One region of the Arthrobacter sp. UYEF36 genome, then DNA from elsewhere that is predicted to be linked to it. Evidence: predicted binding sites of a transcription regulator. Region 1 holds the regulator's gene; each other region holds the start of a gene.
What was found. The regulator LexA, encoded in region 1, represses DNA repair genes until DNA is damaged. The targets are predictions, from matches to a motif close to TCGAACANNTGTTCGA.

Region 1 (4,648 bases):
GGTGCCCGGCGAACAGGGCAGGGTGGATGTCCTGGGTTAAGTCTAGGCTGGCTGCACTGCGCGGCCGGCCAGGATCCGCTCGAGCGCTTCGAGGAAGGCTGTGGTTTCCGTCTCAGTCCCGGCGGTGACGCGCAGGTGCCCGGGAATGCCAACATCGCGGATCAGCACACCGGCGTCAAGCAGGCCCTGCCAGACCTCGTGCGGGTTGTCCAGACCGCCGAAGAAGACGTAGTTCGAGTCGGAGGCGGCCGGCTTGAGGCCCATCCGCTGCAGTTCGGACACGATCCTGTCCCGCTGGCGCTTGATGTCCTCGACGTCGGCCATCAGTGCGACCCGGTGGTGCAGGGCGGCCAGGGCTGCCGCCTGGGTGATGGCCGAAAGGTGGTACGGGAGCCGGACCAGGCGCAGGGCGTCCGTCACCTCGGGCGCCGCCGCCATGTAGCCAACACGGGCGCCGGCAAGGGCGAAGGCCTTGCTCATGGTGCGCGAGACGATCAGCCGTTCCCGGCCGGGCAGCAGCGTGAGCGCGCTCGGCGTGCCGTCGTGGGCGAACTCGTGGTACGCCTCGTCGACAATCACGATGGTCTGGCTGGCTTCGCCGGCCTCATAGACGGCCTCCACGACGTCCAGGCCAAGCCCGGTGCCGGTGGGGTTGTTCGGGGAACACAGGAAGACGATGTTCGGCTGGAGTTCGCGGACCTGGCGGGCGGCCGATTCGGCGCTGAGTCCGTAGTCATCGGCGCGGGCCCCGACGATGTAGCCGGTGTCGGTACCGGAGGCCAGCAGCGGGTACATGGAATACGTGGGAGGGAAGCCGAGGGCGGTGCGCCCCGGGCCGCCGAAGGCCTGGAGGATCTGCTGGAGAACCTCGTTGGAACCATTTGCGGCCCAGATGTTGTCCGCGCCCAGTCCGTGGCCGAGGTATTCCGCGAGGGCTTCGCGCAGTTCCGTGAATTCGCGGTCCGGATAGCGGTTCAAGCCGGCTGCGGCAATCGTAACGGCCTCGGAAATCGCGGCCCGCACGTCGGCCGGGACACCATGGGTGTTTTCGTTGACGTTGAGCAGGATGGGGACGTCCAGCTGCGGCGCGCCGTACGGCGTCAGGCCGCGCAGGTTGGTCCGGAGGGGAAGTCGGTTCAGGCGCTCTAGCTGGTCAGTCACTGCACCAGTTTAAGTGAGATCGCGGCGGGCCCTGAAACTGTGACGGATCCGGGGTGTTACTTGGACGGAATAAAGAGTGCCTGGCCCGGCACGACACGGGCGGCATCCAGGTTGTTCAGCTGGATGATATCGGTGACGACGTCACGGGGGTCGCGCTCCGGCGCCACGGTCTCGGCGATGGCCCAGAGTGACTCACCGGGCTGCACCGTCACGGTGACGGTGGGAGTCAACGACAGGCCGGCAGCGGACTCTGCCGCCTTGGCCGGGGCGTTAAGGAAACCGCTGAAGGACAGAATGAGCGCAGCCAGCAGAATCAGCGGCACCCCGATGAAGACAAAGCGCCCCCGCCGGGTGAGCCGCAGCGGCGCCTGCTTGACCCGCGGCCCGCGGCCTGCACTGTTCCCGCCGGCCGGGACGTGCCGGGCGATGGAGCCCCGCTGGCCAAACCCGCCCTGCTGGCCGGCGGACGCACCGCCGTCGGGGCGGCCGTAGTTGCCGAATGCGTCGCGGCCGAAAGTGTCGTGAAACGCGCTTGATGCTGACATGAACTGAGCCCTCCTGGACCATACTGTGCCGCCCGGCGTACTCCACGTACTTGCCGCCAACCGGCCTAACCTTCGAACAAAGAACCGAACGTCATGCTGTGTCCGAACAGTGATCCATCCTCAAACTGCGAATGAATAGAACACATATTCGAATCCTGCATGTTCTGTTTTAGCACTTACCAACGAACAATGTCGAGACTCGCTAGAACAAATGTTTGAAAAAGCTGTGTGGCTGGCCTACGTTTGAGCTACAGAACAACCACTTCTGCAGTTGATCAGCAGGGTCTGACATTTCAGGCCGGCAGTTCCCGGCAGCCGCAGCCACGGCGGCCGGGCCGAACGGAAAGGCGTTGGCGAACATGGCAGCACCAGCCACTGGCGGCAGGGCCACCCAGCAACGGAGCCCGCAGGCGGCCCGGCCACCCAAGAGCCTCACCGTCCGGCAAAAGAAGATCCTGGAAACCATCCAGCGCTCCGTCACGGACAACGGCTATCCGCCCTCCATGCGCGAGATTGGTGACACCGTTGGCCTGGCCAGCCTCTCCAGCGTCACCCACCAGCTCTCGCAACTGGAGAAACTTGGCTACCTGCGGCGTGACCCCAAGCGCCCCCGGGCCATGGAAGTGCTGATGCCGCTGACCCTCGACGAGGGAACCACGAAGATTTCAGGGGTGGAGAAGTCCGGCGGACTGCGCACGGTCGGCGGATTGTCGGTGTCAGAGCTGGCCAGCGCCACCGACACCGCCATGGTGCCGCTGGTGGGCCGCATTGCCGCAGGCGGGCCGATCCTGGCCGACCAGGTCGTCGAGGACGTGATGCCCTTGCCGCGCCAGCTGGTGGGCCACGGCGAACTCTTTATGCTTAAAGTCGCGGGGGATTCGATGATCGACGCCGCCATCTGCGACGGTGACTGGGTGGTGGTGCGCCGGCAGGGCGACGCCATCAACGGTGACATCGTCGCCGCGCTGCTGGACGACGAGGCGACGGTCAAGACGTTCCGCCAGCGCGACGGCCACACTTGGCTGCTGCCGCAGAACACCCAGTACGAGCCCATCCTCGGCGATCACGCCGTCATCATGGGCAAAGTCGTCTCGGTGCTGCGCTCCCTCTAGGACCGCCCAGGACCGGCACGTCAAGAGCAGCGAAAAGGGCCCCTTCGGCATTGGACGGGGCCCCTCGCGTTCCTGCGGACTACGTGGCGGGCTGCCCGGATTCCTTTGCGAGCCGTGCCAGGGCTGCGTAGGCGATCGCGGGGTCGGTGGTCGGCCAGAACGGCGGCAGGGCGGCGCGGAGGAATCCCCCGTAGCGCTCGGTGGAGAGCCGCGAGTCCAGCACGGCCACCACTCCCCTGTCCGTCGTCGTACGGATCAGCCGGCCGGCACCCTGGGCCAGGCGGATGGCGGCGTGGGTGGCGGAAACGCTCATAAACCCGTTGCCGCCGGCCTGGGCCACCGCACGGGACCGTGCTGTCATCAGCGGATCGTCGGGCCGCGGGAACGGTATCCGGTCGATCACCACGAGGCGGCAGGAGGTTCCTGGCACGTCGACACCCTGCCACAGCGACATGGTGCCAAAGAGGCAGGTGTCGGGTTCGTCGGCGAACTGTTTCACCAGCGCGGTCATGGTCGAATCCCCCTGGCAGAGGATGCTCATGTCCAGCCGCGGGCGCAGGGCTTCAGCGGCCTCCTCGGCGGCGCGCCGGGAGGAGAACAGGCACAGGGCCCCGCCGCCGGAGGCCCGGATCAGCTTCTCGAGCTCGTCGAGGGCCTCCGGGGACATGCCGCGGCCGGGTTTGGGCAGGTGCTTGGCAACGTAGAGGATGCCCTGTTTCGGGTATTCGAAGGGCGAGCCGACGTCGACCCCGGTCCAGCTCGGGGCTCCCGGTCCGACCAGGCCCAGGCCGCCGGCGGCGGGTTCGAAGGCGGATCCGATCGCCAGCGTCGCCGAGGTCAGGATGACGGTGTGGTCCGCGAACAGGCCCTCGCGGAGCCGTCCGGCGACGCTGAGCGGGGCGATGTTGATCAGGGCCGGAGCGGACTCGTCCGGCTGGGAGTAGCCCTGCTGCGGGTCGAAGGTGCTGTTGCGGGAAAACCAGACCACTTCGCGGTTTTCGCGGGCGGCGAGCAGCCGTTCGCAGAGCTCCAGGATCACCATGAGTCGGGAGCGCGCGAGCTGGCGGCCGCCGTCGGCCGTGGTGGCGCTGTCCCCCTTGGAGTCCGAGAGCGCCGCGCGGCAGGCGTCCCGCAGCTGGTCCACGCAGTCGAGTTGTTCGCTGTTGAGGCCGTTGGGCATCAGTCCGCTGGGGACCCCTTCAATGGCAAGTTCGAGGTTGGAGGCGGCATTGTTCAGTGCGTCCACGGTGATGCCGGTGTGCTTCCGGGCTCCGGACGCGGCCGCGTGCACCATCGCGACGGAGAGCTGGCCGGACACGGCACCCGTCACCCGGTCCTGGAGTTCGTGGGCTTCGTCCACCACCACCACGTCGTATTCGGGCAGGACCGCCAGGCCCTCGAAGGCGCTGACGGCCAACATGGCGTGGTTGGTGACGACGACGTCGGCATCTGCGGCGTTCTGGCGGGCCAGTTCGCTGAAGCATTCGGCCGCCAGGGGGCACTTCTGCGCGCCGAGGCACTCCATGGAGGTGACGGACACCTGCCGCCAGGCGCGGTCCGTGACGCCGGGCAGGAGTTCGTCCCGGTCCCCCGTCGCGGTGTCCTCGGCCCATTCGCGCAGCCGGACGACTTCCTTGCCGAGCTGGGACGACGGGCCGCCCATCCCCGCGGCGAAATGCGGCACCGAGGTGTCCTCGCCGAGCGAGAAGAGCTGGCCTTCGGAGGGCTCTTCGGAGGGGAAACCGCCCTCGAGCTTGTGGCGGCACACGTAGTTGGAGCGGCCCTTGACGAGGGCGACCTTGACGGGCCGGTCCAGCGCCGGGGTGATGG
Region 2 (4,648 bases), on a different contig from region 1:
CCGGTCCAGCAGCGGCCGGTGGCTGGCCATCAGGTGGTCGCTGACGTCAACCGCCAACAGGTCCAGCTCGGCCCGGACGGTATCGACCAGGGTGGGCGCGGGCAGGGCCGCCTTAAGGTTTTTCAGCTCGACGTCACCCAGCGGCAGCGACAGCTGCCCCTCGATCACGTCGATGCCTTTCCGTTGTGGCCTGCTTTGCAGGGTCTGCAGATGCTGCACCAGGTCCGCGCGGTTGGCTTTCCCGCCGGAAGCCCGGTGCAGGGAATCGAAGGCCCCCAGCTGGGCCAGCCGCTGGATGCTGGGTTTGCTCAGCCGTGACCTGGCCCGCAGGTCCGCGAGCGAGTCATAAGGCTGTCCGGCCACGATCCGTTTCAGCTCTGTTCCGGAGAGGCCGTAGATGCCGTTCAGGCTCAGCCGGATGCCCAGCTTGCCGCGGTCCGGTCCGGTGGCCACGCGTTCCACCCGGTACTCGGCCCGGCTGCGGTTGATATCCAGGGGCAGGATGGGGATCCCCAGCCGCCGGGCTTCAGCCACCAGGAGCCGCTTGGGATACATCCCGGGATCGTGTTCCCACAGCCCGGCAAGGAAGGCCTCCGGGTGGTGGGTCTTGAGCCAGGCCGACTGGTAGGTGGGCACGGCAAAAGCGGCACCGTGGGCTTTGCAGAACCCGAAGCTGCCGAAGGCCTTGAGCGTGCCCCACACCTTGTCCACCACGGAGGGGCTGTACCCCCGCGACCGGGCCTCCTTTCGGAAGAACTCTTCCACCCGGCCCTCCAGGACCTCGTTGCCGAGGGCGCGGCGGAATTCGTCGGCCCGCGCCAGCCCGCATCCGGTCATAACGTCAAAGGTCTTCAGGATCTGCTCATGGAATACCGTGACGCCGTGCGTCTCCTTAAGGACGGGCTTGAGGTCCGGGTGCGGATAAATCTCGGGTGCGAAGCCGTGCCGGTGCTCCAGGAAGGGCCGGACCATGTCCGATTTCATCGGGCCCGGCCGGAACAGGGAGATGTCGATGATGAGGTCATTGAACTCCCTGGGTGCGAGTTTGCCGATGAGCTCCCGCTGCCCGGGCGATTCGATCTGGAAGCAGCCCAGGGTGTGGGTGCTGCGGATCAGCTCATACGTGGGTTCGTCGTCGAGCGGCACGGCGTTGAGGTCGATGCTGCCGTCGTCTGCGATGTAGTCAGGGCCCGTCCCGTCCGGACCCGCGGGGTGGGCTCCTGCTGCTACCACCTCGGCTTTGGAGGGATGCAGGCGGATCACTTCGCGGACAGCGAAGGCCATGGCACTTTGCATCCGGACGCCGAGCACGTCGAGTTTGAGCATGCCCATCGGGTCCATGTCGTGCTTGTCGAACTGGCTCATCGGCAGGCCCAGTCCGCTGGGCTGCACGGGCGTCCGGTCGAGAAGGGTGGCGTCCCCCAGGATCACCCCGCACGGGTGCATGGAGATGTGGCGGGGCAGCCGGTCCAGCCGTTCGGTGAGGTCCACCAGCAGGTCCAGCTGCTGGTTCTCACTGAAATCACGCTGCCCCACCCGGCCCGCGAATTCCTTCAGCTCGGGCTTTTCCACGAGGGCTTCGCGGAAGTTTCGGGCGGAGAACCGCCACAGCTGCTTGGCGATGTCCCCGATCTCGCCCTCCTCCATGCCCAGGGCCAGGCCGGCGTCGCGCACGGCACCGCGAGCGCGGTAGCCGTTTTGCATGCTCATCAGCGTGACGCGCTCGGAGCCGAAGCGCTCAAAGATCTTCCGGTACACGTTGTGCCGTTCGGCGCTTTCGACGTCGATGTCGATGTCCGGCAGGGTGGCGCGGTCACGGGAGAGGAAGCGTTCGAAGATGAGGTCGTGCTGCAGCGGGTTCACCTGGCTGACGTCGATCAGGTAGTTGACCAGGCTGGATGCCCCCGAGCCGCGGGCCGCCGCCCGGACTCCCATGTCCAGGATCATCCGGGACACCTCGGCCACGGTCAGGAAGTAGGCCGCGAAGCCCAGGCTGTCGATGATCCGCAGCTCGTGCTCCAGCCGGGAGCGCAGTTCCTCGGCGGGTTTGCCGGCGATCCCCGGGAACCGCCTGCTGATGCCTGCCTCGCAGCGCAGGGTGAGCTCCACCAGGGCGTCCCCGCCGATTCCGATGACCGAGGCTTCCGGCACCACGGGCTGTTTCCATCCCATGTCCGTCACCGGGTCGATCCGGCAACGGTCCGCGAGCGCCTCGGTCTGGGCCATCAGGTTCTTGAGGTCTGCGGCGCCGTACCCGGCGGCGTGCATGATCTCCTTGCCCAGCTGGAGCATCTGCGCCGCGGATTTGAGCCAGGCCTGCCCGTTGGGCTGGAGCAGCGGGGCGGCGGAGAGTTCGGGCAGCGACTTCAGGGTGCGGGCGGAATCCAGCACGTCCGCGGTGGCCGCTCCGTCCTCGGCGACATACCGCACGGCGTTGCTCAGCACCGCCGGAACCCCGTGTTCGGCGGCGAGCTTGAGCATCCGCACCGCGTGGGCGGTGCTGAGCGGTTCCCCGGGCGGGCTGAGCTGGCTGACCACCTCGGCCGCGATCGTTCCGGGCGGCATGGCATCGAGCCAGCGTTTGAACAGCGTGCGGGGGCGCAGGTAGCGCCGGCCGCCCATGGCACGTCCGACGTCGGAGTCCGGGCCGATCAGGACGGTGAGCACCGGCTGGAGGGTTTCCGGGTGCAGGGTGCGCGAGGCCAGCTCGGCCCGGGTCACCGCGACGGGCACCGCTCCCCCGGCCTTGCCCGTGGTACGGGCATGCGCATCGGAGATCAGCCGGCACAGCGCACGGTAGCCGGCGCCGTTGTTGTGCCCGTGGGCCAGCACGACGACGCGTCCCCCCACCTGGGTGCGGAGGTCGCCGTCGTCGTCAAAGACCGCAAGGTCCACGCCGACGACCGGGTCCAGTCCCGCGGCCATGCAGGCCAACAGGTGCTTGACCGTCCCGTAGAGACCGTCGCGGTCCGTACAGGCGAGCGCCGTCGCCCCGTCCGAGGCTGCGGCGGCGGCCAGCTCCTCCGGCCAGGAGACCCCGTAGTGGGCACTGAAGGCGGTGGAGACATGGAGATGGGTGAAGCTCATGCTGATTCGGGCTTCCGGATTGGACGCAGGGCGTCATGGATCCGCAGCAGCCGCCAGCGCCCGCTGCCCACATGCCGGGTCAGGTCAAGGGTGAGGCTATCCGTGTCAGGGGATTCCGCCCGGCGCACCTGGACGCGCCAGATCTCATGGTCCACCAGGCCAGGGCCGCTGCCCAGGGGGGCCCGCTGTTCTTCGGCCCACCATTGGCGCCGCTCGTACCAGCGGACCGGTTCAGCGCAGACGGTGTAGCGGCCGCCGGCCCAGTCGAGTTTCAGGGGCTGGCCGGAGGGTGTGCAGACGACGTCCACTGACTCGCTGAACATGCCCATCGCGCCTCCCGGAACACACCATCTGTAAAAACCGTCTGTACCCAAACAGTCGGCAGCTATTCGAACATATCTTCGAACAACTCCAGTCTACGACGGTGCCGGGGCAAAACCTAGATCAGGGGTGGACGCACGCAGGCACAGGTAGCAGGATTGAGCCATGAGCTCCCATAACGCACTTCTGAAGCACGTAAGCATCGCCGCCGAGGACACGTCCCTGGTGGCGAAGTTCGATATAGACGGAAATATCCCCGGTCAGGGCGCCTACGTGGTGGGGCTTGTGGCAGCAACCCCGGATCACTCCCACCAGCGACGAATGGGGATCGAGTTCATGAACGGGGAGGCTGTGTCCTTCTACTGCTTCAGCCACGACGGCACGGAAGAGAACTTTGACCTCAAGGGTGTGGAGCACTCCGGCAACACCATTACCGGGTACTTCCCGCTCAGCACGATCATGGGACTGTCCAAGGGACACCTTATGACGGCTTTCAGCGATTGTGACGGCCGCGAATACCAGGCGAACGTCCAGGTGGAGGAATCCCTCTAGGCTCCCGCGCTAGGAGCTGGCTTTGTAGACTCCCAGTTCCAGCGTGATGAAGGCGTCGATCATGGCCCGGTAGGTCTTCTCGACAAGTTCGACGTCGATGTCCTTCTGTTCCGCCGTGGCACGGACGTGTTCGATAACCCGTTCCACGCGCCCGGGGGCACGTACCTCGGCGCTGTCGGCCTTGAGGGTTCCGGCGATCCGGATCAGGCGCTCGCGGCGTCCGATCAGCGCAACGATCTGCTCGTCCACCTCGTCAACAGCCACACGCACGGCGGCGAGCTGTTCCCGGTCGGCCTTGGCAGCTTTATCGTCTTGGTGATTTGTGGACATGTCCATGACAGTATCGAAAGATGCAGCCACGAGTCGATTTAATTTCCCTGGGTGTCCGCAGTGTTGACGCCTCCCGCAGTTTCTATGTAGATGGCCTGGGCTGGCCTGTGCACCGGGAAGTCCGTGGCGAGGTCCTCTTCATCCAGGCCAACCACGGCCTCATCCTCTCGCTTTGGGACGCCGGGCAGATGCAGGCCGAAGCCGCCACCGATCCCCCTACCCGCCGTCCCTGCATCACCCTGAGCCACAACCTGGCCAGCACGGCGGAAGTCGACTGGGTGATGACGGAGGCGGAGTCGGCCGGGGCGGAAATTATCGCTGAGCCAAAGACCCAGCCCTGGGGCGGGTACACCGGGTA
Region 3 (4,648 bases), on a different contig from region 1:
CTGGCGTCGGGCAGCAAGCTCGCGTAGCTTTCCGCCACCGTGTCGTACGCAGGGCGGAGCGCGCGGCTGTCAATGCGGGGGCCGGAAGCGTTCCCACGCTGATTGCCGGGTCATTCCCAGCGCCCCGCCAATGCGCGCCCAGCTGATTTTTCGTTCACGCGCGGTCTCTACCCAGGCGCTCAGTCGCTCTTCGACCTGGGAGGCGACGGCAGCGACTTCCGGCAGGTGCGCCAGCAGTTCGTCATCACTCATTTTCGCCCAGGGAGACACGGTCCCGGGTTCTTTCGTGCTGCTGAACAGTTCCATGGCCGCCGTGGCACAGTCCTGGCAGATTGCGACGCCGGGACCCGCCACCAGTCGACGTGAAGTGCTGGACGAATTCGCGCAGAAGCTGCACATGATTGGACCAGCCAAAGGCAGTTCATGTTGCACGGCGTTCTCCCTGCGAGTGATTGGCCACGAGTCCAGCATAGTTGACTTGTCAGGGAAATCCTGACAGCTTGTCAGGCGTGACCTTACAACGAGTTGCTGCCGACGGAGCCCGGGCACCCAGCAGGACGCCGCTCCGGCGGCTAGTGCCGTTCCGGAAGTTGTGGATTGCCAGTGCGTTAGAGGGCATCGGGGACGAAGGAATGATTCTTAACGCTGCCACCATGTTCGGCAGCGCCGCCACGGCGGTTTATGCCCTCAACGTCCTGGGACTTAGCCCCGCTGTTTTCGCGCTGCTGAGCACTTTCGCCGCCATGGGCGGCCTTGTTGCCTCCGTCTCTGCGCCAGCCCTTCTGACGCACTTCGGCATCGGAAGGACCAGGATTCTCGCCAGCATCGCCTGCGTCCCGGCTGTCGCGCTGACGCCCCTCGCCCAGGTCCTGCCAGGGTTCCCCGCACTCTGGCTCGGCGTTTCCGCGTTCGGTTGGGCGTTCCTTGTGGTGGTCATCTCGGCATCGGGCGCAGGTATCATCCCGCGCATCTCACACTTCCGCAGGCTCGGGACAGTCATGGCCAGCAACAGACTTTTTGTTCTCGGAGTCATGCCGGCCGCCAGCCTCGCCGGGGGCGCCCTGGCCGAATGGGTAGGTGTCCAACCGGTGCTCTGGATCTGGGCACTGCTCGCCGGCGCCTCCGCCATCCCAATCGTGCTTTCGCCGATGCGGACCTGGACGGAACTCCCGGCAGGTTCCGACTCTTGACGTCTCGCAATGGCCGACTGACGATCAAGCTGGTGGGGGAGCTGATGGAACCCATTAGGTCGTGAGTGCTGAGGTGCGGGGCAGGCGCCGGATTGCCGCACCGAACGGCAGTTCAGTCTCACGCCGCTATGTGGTCCACATCTCTTAATTGTCACGGCCTCGTGATGAGATTGAGGCATGGAAAGCAGCACAGCGTGGAGTCTGGAGAGCAGGGAGGCCATGGCGGCCGTCGCGGCGTCCGTTGCTGCGCTGGCTGTCTTCACCGGTTCCGGGGCGGAGAACGCTGATCCCTCCGGCAGTAGTTCAATCGGGGATGCCGAATCTGATACGTTGCGGGACGCTGATCCGTTGCGGGAGCTGGCGGATGCGTGCCTGGGCGGGCTCGCGGAGTTGGCCCGGAGGGACGCCCGGAGCGCGGCGTTGAAGGTCAGGTTCACCGCGGATTACGCGGAGGCGGCCCGGGCGCTGGCGTCCCCGGGAGCGTCCCCGCATGACCGCGCCGTCCACGAGATGGCCTTGGTCGCGGAGGTCGCGGGTGTCCTGACGGTCAGTGAACACGCCGCCGGTGCCCTGCTGGGCGAGAGCCAGGCCCTGACGACTGTGCTGCCGCTGACCCTGGGAGCTTTGCAGGCCGGGACGATCTCCTGGGCCCACGCCCGGATCATGGTGGAGGAAACCAGCAACCTGGATCCGGCCGGGGCGGCCGCATTGGAGGCGCACTTCCTGGACCCGGACGCACCCAACCCGGCCCGGGGCTGCCCGGCCGGGGAGCTCGTTCCGGGACGGTTCCGCGCCAAGGCACGTGCCTGGCGGGAACGCCACCACCCGGTCAGCATCGAAAAACGCCACACCAGGTGCGCTGCGGACCGGCGGGTCGAGTACGTCCCGGACCGGGACGGGATGGCCTGGCTCTCCGCCTACCTCCCGGCCGACACCGCCGCGGGGATCTGGGAACGGACCACCGCCGCCGCCCGCGCGCTGCAGGGCCCGGACGAGCCCCGGACCCTCACCCAGCTCCGCGCCGACGTCGCCGCCACCTTGCTCCTCACCACCGGCACCGGCACCGGCGCCGGTACCGATGCCGATGCCGATGCCGATGCCGATGACAACGGCGGGTGCGGGGGTGTGCCGGTCCCTCGGGCCCAGGTCCTGGTCACCGTCCCGGTCCTGTCGCTGCTCGGCGCCACCGACGAACCGGCTGTCCTGGGCGGGTACGGGCCGATCCCGCCGTCGATGGCCCGCCGTCTGGTCGCCGACGGCGCGGGTTCCTTCTACCGGGTTCTGACGGATCCGCGGGACGGGGCGCCGCTGGAAATCGGCCGGACCAGCTACCGGCTCACGAAGGCTATGCGCCACTGGCTGCGGCTCCGCGACGGCAGATGCCCGTTCCCCGGCTGCAACAACCCGTCTCTGGACAACGAGGCCGACCATGTCCTGGCCTGGGCCGACGGCGGCACCACCGGGATCTCCAACCTGGGCCAGCCCTGCCGCAAGCACCACCGCCTCAAGCACGGCTCCGGCTGGACACCGTCCGGGGCCAGTAAAGACAAACCGCCGGGCTGGACCTCACCCTCAGGACGGCACTATCCCAGCGAACAGCAGGACTGGGAACCACCCGACTGCCCGGACCACCTCCTGCGCACGGACAAAGACTTGGACCTGGACCCACCCCCGGATCCCGGCCCGGACCCCGCTTTGGACCTGCCCGCGGATCCCTTCCCGGACTGGTATCTATTCCCGGCCGGGCACCAAATCCCCGCCGCAGAAACGGACTGGCGAGAGCCTGACGAGGGCTCCTGCCTGGAAACCTTCCTGATCCACTCCGCCTGAACGACTCGTTGCACGCCGTTTCAGCGCGACGGCCACGCCGGTGGAGGCGGCCCTGCACCGCGGAGTTGCCTGCAGCCACCTGGAGTGACCTGCCGGTGGAAGCCTGGGCGGCGACGGTCGGCGTCGTAATTTGAATGATAGGGAAAATCACGAGTCAACGCGCCCCCCTGTTCACCCGACACCGGCGTCACTAGGATGTCGGGCACACAGGGCAGGGCTTTCAGTGGGTGCCATCCGGGCAAGGTAGCCGGCCCGGGGAGGAATGTCATGCCGAACGGAAAGCCGAACATTCTGGTCATTTGGGGGGATGACATTGGTATCACCAACCTGAGCTGCTACAGCGACGGGTTAATGGGATACCGCACACCGAACATTGACCGCATCGCCGCGGAAGGCATGCGGTTCACGGACTCCTACGGCGAACAAAGCTGCACCGCCGGACGGGCGTCATTCATCACCGGGCAAAGTGTGTTCCGCACCGGACTCAGTAAGGTCGGCATGCCCGGGGCCGACCTCGGGTTGCGCGCCGAGGACCCCACCATCGCCGAGGTCCTCAAGCCCCACGGCTATGTGACCGGCCAGTTCGGCAAAAACCATCTGGGCGACAAAAACGAATTCCTGCCCACTGCACACGGCTTCGACGAGTTCTACGGCAACCTGTACCACCTGAACGCCGAGGAGGAACCGGAGTCACCCAACTGGCCCAGTGTCGAGGAATTCCCCGGATTCAACGAGAGGGCCCGGCCCCGCGGGGTCATCCGCTCCTGGGCGACCGGGGACGACGATGACACCGTCGACGGGCGGTTCGGCCGCCGCGGCCGGCAGCGCATCGAGGACACCGGCCCGCTCACGAAAAAGCGTATGGAGACGATCGACGAGGAGTTCGGGGCTGCCGCGAAGGACTTCATCGGTCGCGCCACTGCGGCAGGTGACCCGTTCTTCGTGTGGATGAACACCACGCACATGCACTTCCGCACGCACCCAAAGCCCGAGAGCATCGGGCAGGCCGGCCGCTGGCAGTCGGAGTACCACGACACCATGATCGACCACGACAAGCTCGTCGGCAGCCTCCTGGACCACCTCGACGAGCTGGGCATCGGTGAGGACACGATCGTGATGTACTCCACGGACAACGGCCCGCACATGAACACCTGGCCCGACGGCGGCATGACCCCGTTCCGCAGTGAGAAGAACACCAACTGGGAGGGTGCGTTCCGTGTCCCCGAGCTGATCCGCTGGCCGGGCCACATTCCGGCGGGCGTGGTCTCGAACGAGATCGTCCAGCACCATGACTGGCTGCCGACGTTCCTCGCCGCCGCGGGGGACACGAGCACGGTCGACGAGCTCAAGCAGGGCAAGTCCATCGGCGGCCGCACCTACAAAGTGCACATCGACGGCTACGACCTGCTGCCCTACCTCACGGGCGAGGCCACCGAGAGCCCCCGCAAAGGACTCGTGTACTTTTCCGACGACGGCGACGTGCTGGCTATGCGCTACGACAACTGGAAGGTCGTCTTTATGGAGCAGCGGGTGCAAGGCACGCTCCAGGTGTGGTTCGAACCCTTTGTGCAGCTGCGGGTCCCGAAGGTGTTCAACCTTCGCACCGACCCCTTTGAACGGGCCGACAT
Region 4 (4,648 bases), on a different contig from region 1:
TTCGCGGGTCTGGGGGGCGGGGGCGTCGGTGATGGTGCTCATGGGTAGAGGTGTTCTTTCGTGGTGCGGTCGTGCGGGCGAAGTTGGGTTTAGGCGGCTTTGACGAGGGGGAGTTCGTCCCAGTGGGTGGTGTAGCGGGGGGAGAGCATGTCCCGTTTCATGGTCCAGTCCGGTCCGCCGCGGATGCCTCCGTGGCCCAGGCCGATGGAGCCGCGTCCGTACCGGCGGGTGATGTCTTCCAGGAGGGTTCCGACGTGGCGTTCCTCGTGCGGGTTTTCGAACAGGGACAGGGGCGCCTGGTTGCCGCTGGGGCGCAGGTCGGTGACCATGATCCCTGCCCTGGCGTACCGGATGCCCTCGCAGATGCGGGGCAGGAGCGCGTGGGCGGCTTTGGTCAGGATCACGGGATCTGCGGTGGGCATCGGCAGCGGCACGCAGACCGAGGGGTAGGAGGTGTCTTTCGGGTTGAAGTGTGAGGTGCCGGCGAACGCGGTGAGGACTTTGGCCTGGAGGCCGTGTTTGGCCAGCCGCGCCGAGGCCTGCTGGCCGTAGACGCTCATGACCTGCCGGATGCCGGCGGCGGTGGTGATCGGGGTCGCGAAGGAGCGGGAGAAGATGAGCTGGTCCCGGCCGATCCGTTCCTCCTCCATCGGGATGCAGGGGGTTCCCTGCAGTTCCAGGACGGTGCGCATCATGACCACGGAGAACCGGTCCCGGATCATCACCGGATCCGCCCGGGACAAGTCAAGGATGGAATGGATCCCCAGGGCGTTGAGGCGTTTGGTCAGCCGGGTGGCGACACCCCAGATCTCAATCACGGACAGGCGGCGCATCAGCCCTTCCCTCTCGGCGGCGGGCACGGAGCCCCAGTGGCAGACCCCGTCGAAGGCCGGGTTGTTCTTGGCCCATTTGTTCGCCAGTTTTGCCAGGGTCTTCGTGGGCGCGATCCCGACACAGACCGGCACGCCCACGTTGCGCCGCACGGCGGTCTTCATGTCCCGGCCCAGGGCCAGGAGCTCCTCCGGAGTGCCTTTGACGCCAAGGAATGCCTCGTCGATGCTGTAGACCTCCAGCCAGGCCGAGTACCGGCCCAGCAATTCCATCACGCGGGCGCTGATGTCCCCGTACAGCTCGTAGTTGCTCGAGAGGACAACGAGGCCCCATTCCTTGGCCCGCGGGGCGAGCTTGAACCACGGCTCACCCATGGCGATGCCGAGCGCCTTGGCCTCGGGGGAGCGGGTGACGGCACAGCCATCGTTATTGGACAGGACGATGACGGGCCGGCCCTCGAGAGACGGGTCGAACGCCCGCTCGGCCGAGGCATAAAAACAGTTCACATCCACATGCGCGATCTGCGGCATATGCCGCATCACCGCCGGCTTAGACATCGCTCGCCCCAGCACGGCAAAGTTCCCGTTTAACGCAATAGCGCACCTTAAACATGGTGCAGGCACCGCGTCGCGACGCCCCAGATAATCAGGTCCGACAACGACGGCACCCGGATATCCGGGTAGGACGGGTTCTCCGCCTGCAGCACGACCCCGGTACTCGTGATCCGCAGTCGCTTGATGGTCAGCTCCCCGTCCAGGACCGCAACGACCACGGACCCGTCCACCGGCTCCAGGGCCCGGTTGACGATCAGCTCGTCGCCGTCGCTGATCCCCGCGCCCTCCATCGAGTCTCCGGACACCCGCACGACATAGGTGCTGGTGATGTCCTTGATCAGATGCTCATTCAGGTCGATCCGGCCATCAAAGTAGTCCTGCGCCGGCGAGGGGTATCCGGCTGCCACAGCGACCGGAGAGATCAGCACCGACAACAACGATGCGCCCGCATCTATCACACGGGGACCCACAACAACGCCCACAACACACCTTTTATTCGAATATATGTTCGATTTTCTTAACCCTACATCGTGGCCCCGACAAAGGAACTATCGAAGGTTCAGAGGATCAAAGAGGGGACAGGTTGTACGCCAAGGGGGACAGCCTGAGCTGTGCGGAGGGCTCCGCCTGACCCCAGTGGGCACAACCCGGCGCGGCCCTTGCTGCTGGCTCTCCATCGGGTCTGTGGACGGCCCACGCGGCTCCATACGCCAGATACATCAAAGCGCCCATGGTCCAAGCCTCACTCCGGAAAACCTGGTTGACAGCGGGAAATGGTGCTCCTAGATTCTTAGTGTTTGACGTCCGTTTCTGGGCTGGTCATGCTTCACCTTCATGCTGTTGCTGTTTCATTTGAGCGGCCATGCCGCCAGGATGCAGGAGGCCACGATGACGAAGACACCACTGGAAGATTTCCTAGCTGAGTGCGTCGCCGCAGATCCGGATGGCGGTCTCAGCGTGGAGGAACTGTATGGCTTGTACCTGAGCTGGTGCGGGCTCGAAGGGGTTGCACCCGTGGGTGGCAGGGCGTTCAGAGCCGGTTTACGCGCAGCCAATGTCCGCATTGAAAACCGTGGACGACGGTGCCCGGGTCTGAGGATGACCGGCCCCCGCAGCGTGCGATTACCTTGTCCACCGCGAACTGCCGCTCGCCGTGCTGGAAGCCCCTGCCGGACGTCCCCAACTGACTTCCCGCCCGGTCCCTGAACGCGTCGCGCCGCTTCCCGGCCGCCCGTCCGGGGGAGTCCTTGGCGTCGTACCGGCTGCCTGACGGGCCCAGGCTCGGTCATCGACGCCCTCTCCGGGGTCGCGTCCGGTTTGATCGCCAACTGGCAGCAGCCCTGGGCCTCTTCTGCTGGCGGATGAGAAAAGCCTCCGCGCGAGTCCAGGACTCAAACGCGGAGGCTTCCGGCTCTCCAAGCTGGGGGGACTGGAGAGCCGATCTGAGTCTACTAGCAGTTGAGACGTCATGACACTGACCGGCGGGGGGCGCGATGTCCCGTTTATCGGCGGGGAGGGCGGCCGCGGGTTCTCCCCGTCTGCCATCCGGGAACGGTATTGTCCAGGAGCTTGACCTTCACGGGGTCGAGGTCGCCGCGGCGCCGTTTGTACCGCTGGGCGTGGATCCACACCCCGAGGGTATGTTCCCGTTCTGAGTCATAGTCGTGGTGGCGTGGCCAGTCGTGGCCTTCTTGCCGGAAGGCCACGAGCTCGGCAAGCCGGTCGTGCCACTTGGCTTCGTCCGCAGCTGCCCTGTGGTTCCCGGCCCATGCCGGAACCCGTACGAGTCCGTCACGGTATGCCGGGTCAAGGGTCGCTTCGGCTGCTTCGCGCCGACGATCAGAGAGCCACCGGGCCATCGACCGTTCACCCCTGTTCTCCGAGTGGCCACGTGGGAGCCGGCCCTCGGCCGTAATCCAGGCGATGACCTCCTCCATCCGGGCAAGGCTCCTGGGGGAGGGGCCGGTTCTGGCGCCGGCAGCGGCTTGGTGTTCGGCCTCAAGCTGCGGATCCCGGCGGCGGGCGATGACCAAGTGGTACCCGACGACGGCGGGATGAACGCGCACGAGCTCAGCGATGCGTTTCCGGCTCAGTCCGAGCCGGTACATCAGCACCCATTCCGCGTCAGGAGCGCGCCGCAACCGCCTGTCCATAGTGGACCCCATCCTGCCACGGCCTGCCCAGACAGTACGGGGGCACCACGGGACTGAAGACACTGCGTCCGGGCGTCCGCTGGCGCGGCCGGCTGTGGGGTCCAGTGCTGTCCGTCGCAGGGCTCCGGCCCGCCCTGGCCCTGTCTACGACGTCTTTTGGTTGCTGTCCTTCGGATTCTAGGCGTCCGCTCCACCCCGTCTAGCCCCTCCTTCGTCGGGGCCTGCGGTGCAGGAAATGTCCCTCCGGCGCTCCTTCGTCGCTGATTTCCTCCAGGAATTTCCTGCCCCTTGCCCTGCGGGTAGACAGGGCTCCGTCGGCCGCCGAGCAAGCGAGCTTGCCAGCAACCAAAAAACAACGGGGGGAGAGGGGAAGCTGGCCGGTCACCAGAGCCCCCCCACCCACCGGAATCCTCTGCAAAAGGAGCAACACCATGAACACCACACCCACCCTCGAAATGCTCGACCCGGCCACCCTGACCGTGGACATCAACGTCCGCAAAGACGCCGCCCTGACACCCGATTTCATTGCCAGCATCAAAGAGCACGGCGTGATGGAACCCGTCATCGCCCACCGCAAGGACGACGGCGTGGTGCACGTCCTGATGGGACAGCGCCGCACCCGCGCCGCCGTTGAAGCCGGGCGAACCAGCATCCCGGTGATGATCATTGAATCCCCCGAGGAAGCCGAACGGATCGTGACCCAGGTCGTGGAGAACATCCAGCGCGCCGAACTGACCGAAGCGGACGAGGCCGACGCCTACCACCAGCTGTCCCTGATCGGTGTGTCAGCCGCCGCGATCGCCAAGAAGACCGGACGCACCAAAACCACCGTGGAAGGAGCCTTGAAAGCGAAATCCTCGACCGCCGGAGCCGCCGCCCTGGGCAAGGGATACACCATCGATGAAGCGCTCATCATGGCCGAATTTGAAGGGAACCAGGACGCCACGGAGGAATTAGAGTCCGTGATCGCGGACGAACCAGATCAGCTCCTGCACGTCGCCCAGATGCTCCGGGACCGCCGCGACCGCGCCGCCGCCCTCACCGCACTCATCGCCGAGCTGGAAGCCGAGGGCAAGATCATCGTCGAGGACGCCGGGCACTACGCCAACG

Region 2: ABIB29_RS05850 (DUF6504 family protein) is a predicted target of LexA. The motif match lies at 3,477-3,492, and genes of this name have one in related genera.
Region 3: ABIB29_RS05685 (HNH endonuclease signature motif containing protein) is a predicted target of LexA. The motif match lies at 1,291-1,306, and genes of this name have one in related genera.
Region 4: ABIB29_RS17330 (LexA family protein) is a predicted target of LexA. The motif match lies at 1,882-1,897, and genes of this name have one in related genera.

What each region holds. Positions count from the first base shown of each region.
Region 1 is NZ_JBEPOX010000011.1:50,817-55,464, forward strand. Features, by position in the region: gene ABIB29_RS15735 (histidinol-phosphate transaminase) at 43-1,161, opposite strand; gene ABIB29_RS15740 (LysM peptidoglycan-binding domain-containing protein) at 1,218-1,706, opposite strand; gene lexA (transcriptional repressor LexA) at 2,066-2,818, shown strand; gene ABIB29_RS15750 (ATP-dependent DNA helicase) at 2,898-4,648, opposite strand, start outside.
Region 2 is NZ_JBEPOX010000002.1:399,123-403,770, forward strand. Features, by position in the region: gene ABIB29_RS05845 (DNA polymerase III subunit alpha) at 1-3,087, opposite strand, end outside; gene ABIB29_RS05850 (DUF6504 family protein) at 3,084-3,416, opposite strand; gene ABIB29_RS05855 (hypothetical protein) at 3,574-3,960, shown strand; gene ABIB29_RS05860 (chorismate mutase) at 3,970-4,296, opposite strand; gene ABIB29_RS05865 (VOC family protein) at 4,311-4,648, shown strand, end outside.
Region 3 is NZ_JBEPOX010000002.1:361,007-365,654, reverse strand. Features, by position in the region: gene ABIB29_RS05705 (class I SAM-dependent DNA methyltransferase) at 1-17, opposite strand, end outside; gene ABIB29_RS19965 (ClpX C4-type zinc finger protein) at 70-399, opposite strand; gene ABIB29_RS05690 (MFS transporter) at 633-1,190, shown strand; gene ABIB29_RS05685 (HNH endonuclease signature motif containing protein) at 1,368-3,020, shown strand; gene ABIB29_RS05680 (arylsulfatase) at 3,288-4,648, shown strand, end outside.
Region 4 is NZ_JBEPOX010000013.1:38,479-43,126, forward strand. Features, by position in the region: gene ABIB29_RS17320 (hypothetical protein) at 1-42, opposite strand, end outside; gene ABIB29_RS17325 (Y-family DNA polymerase) at 90-1,388, opposite strand; gene ABIB29_RS17330 (LexA family protein) at 1,436-1,867, opposite strand; gene ABIB29_RS17335 (Helicase associated domain protein) at 2,888-3,538, opposite strand; gene ABIB29_RS17340 (ParB/RepB/Spo0J family partition protein) at 3,970-4,648, shown strand, end outside.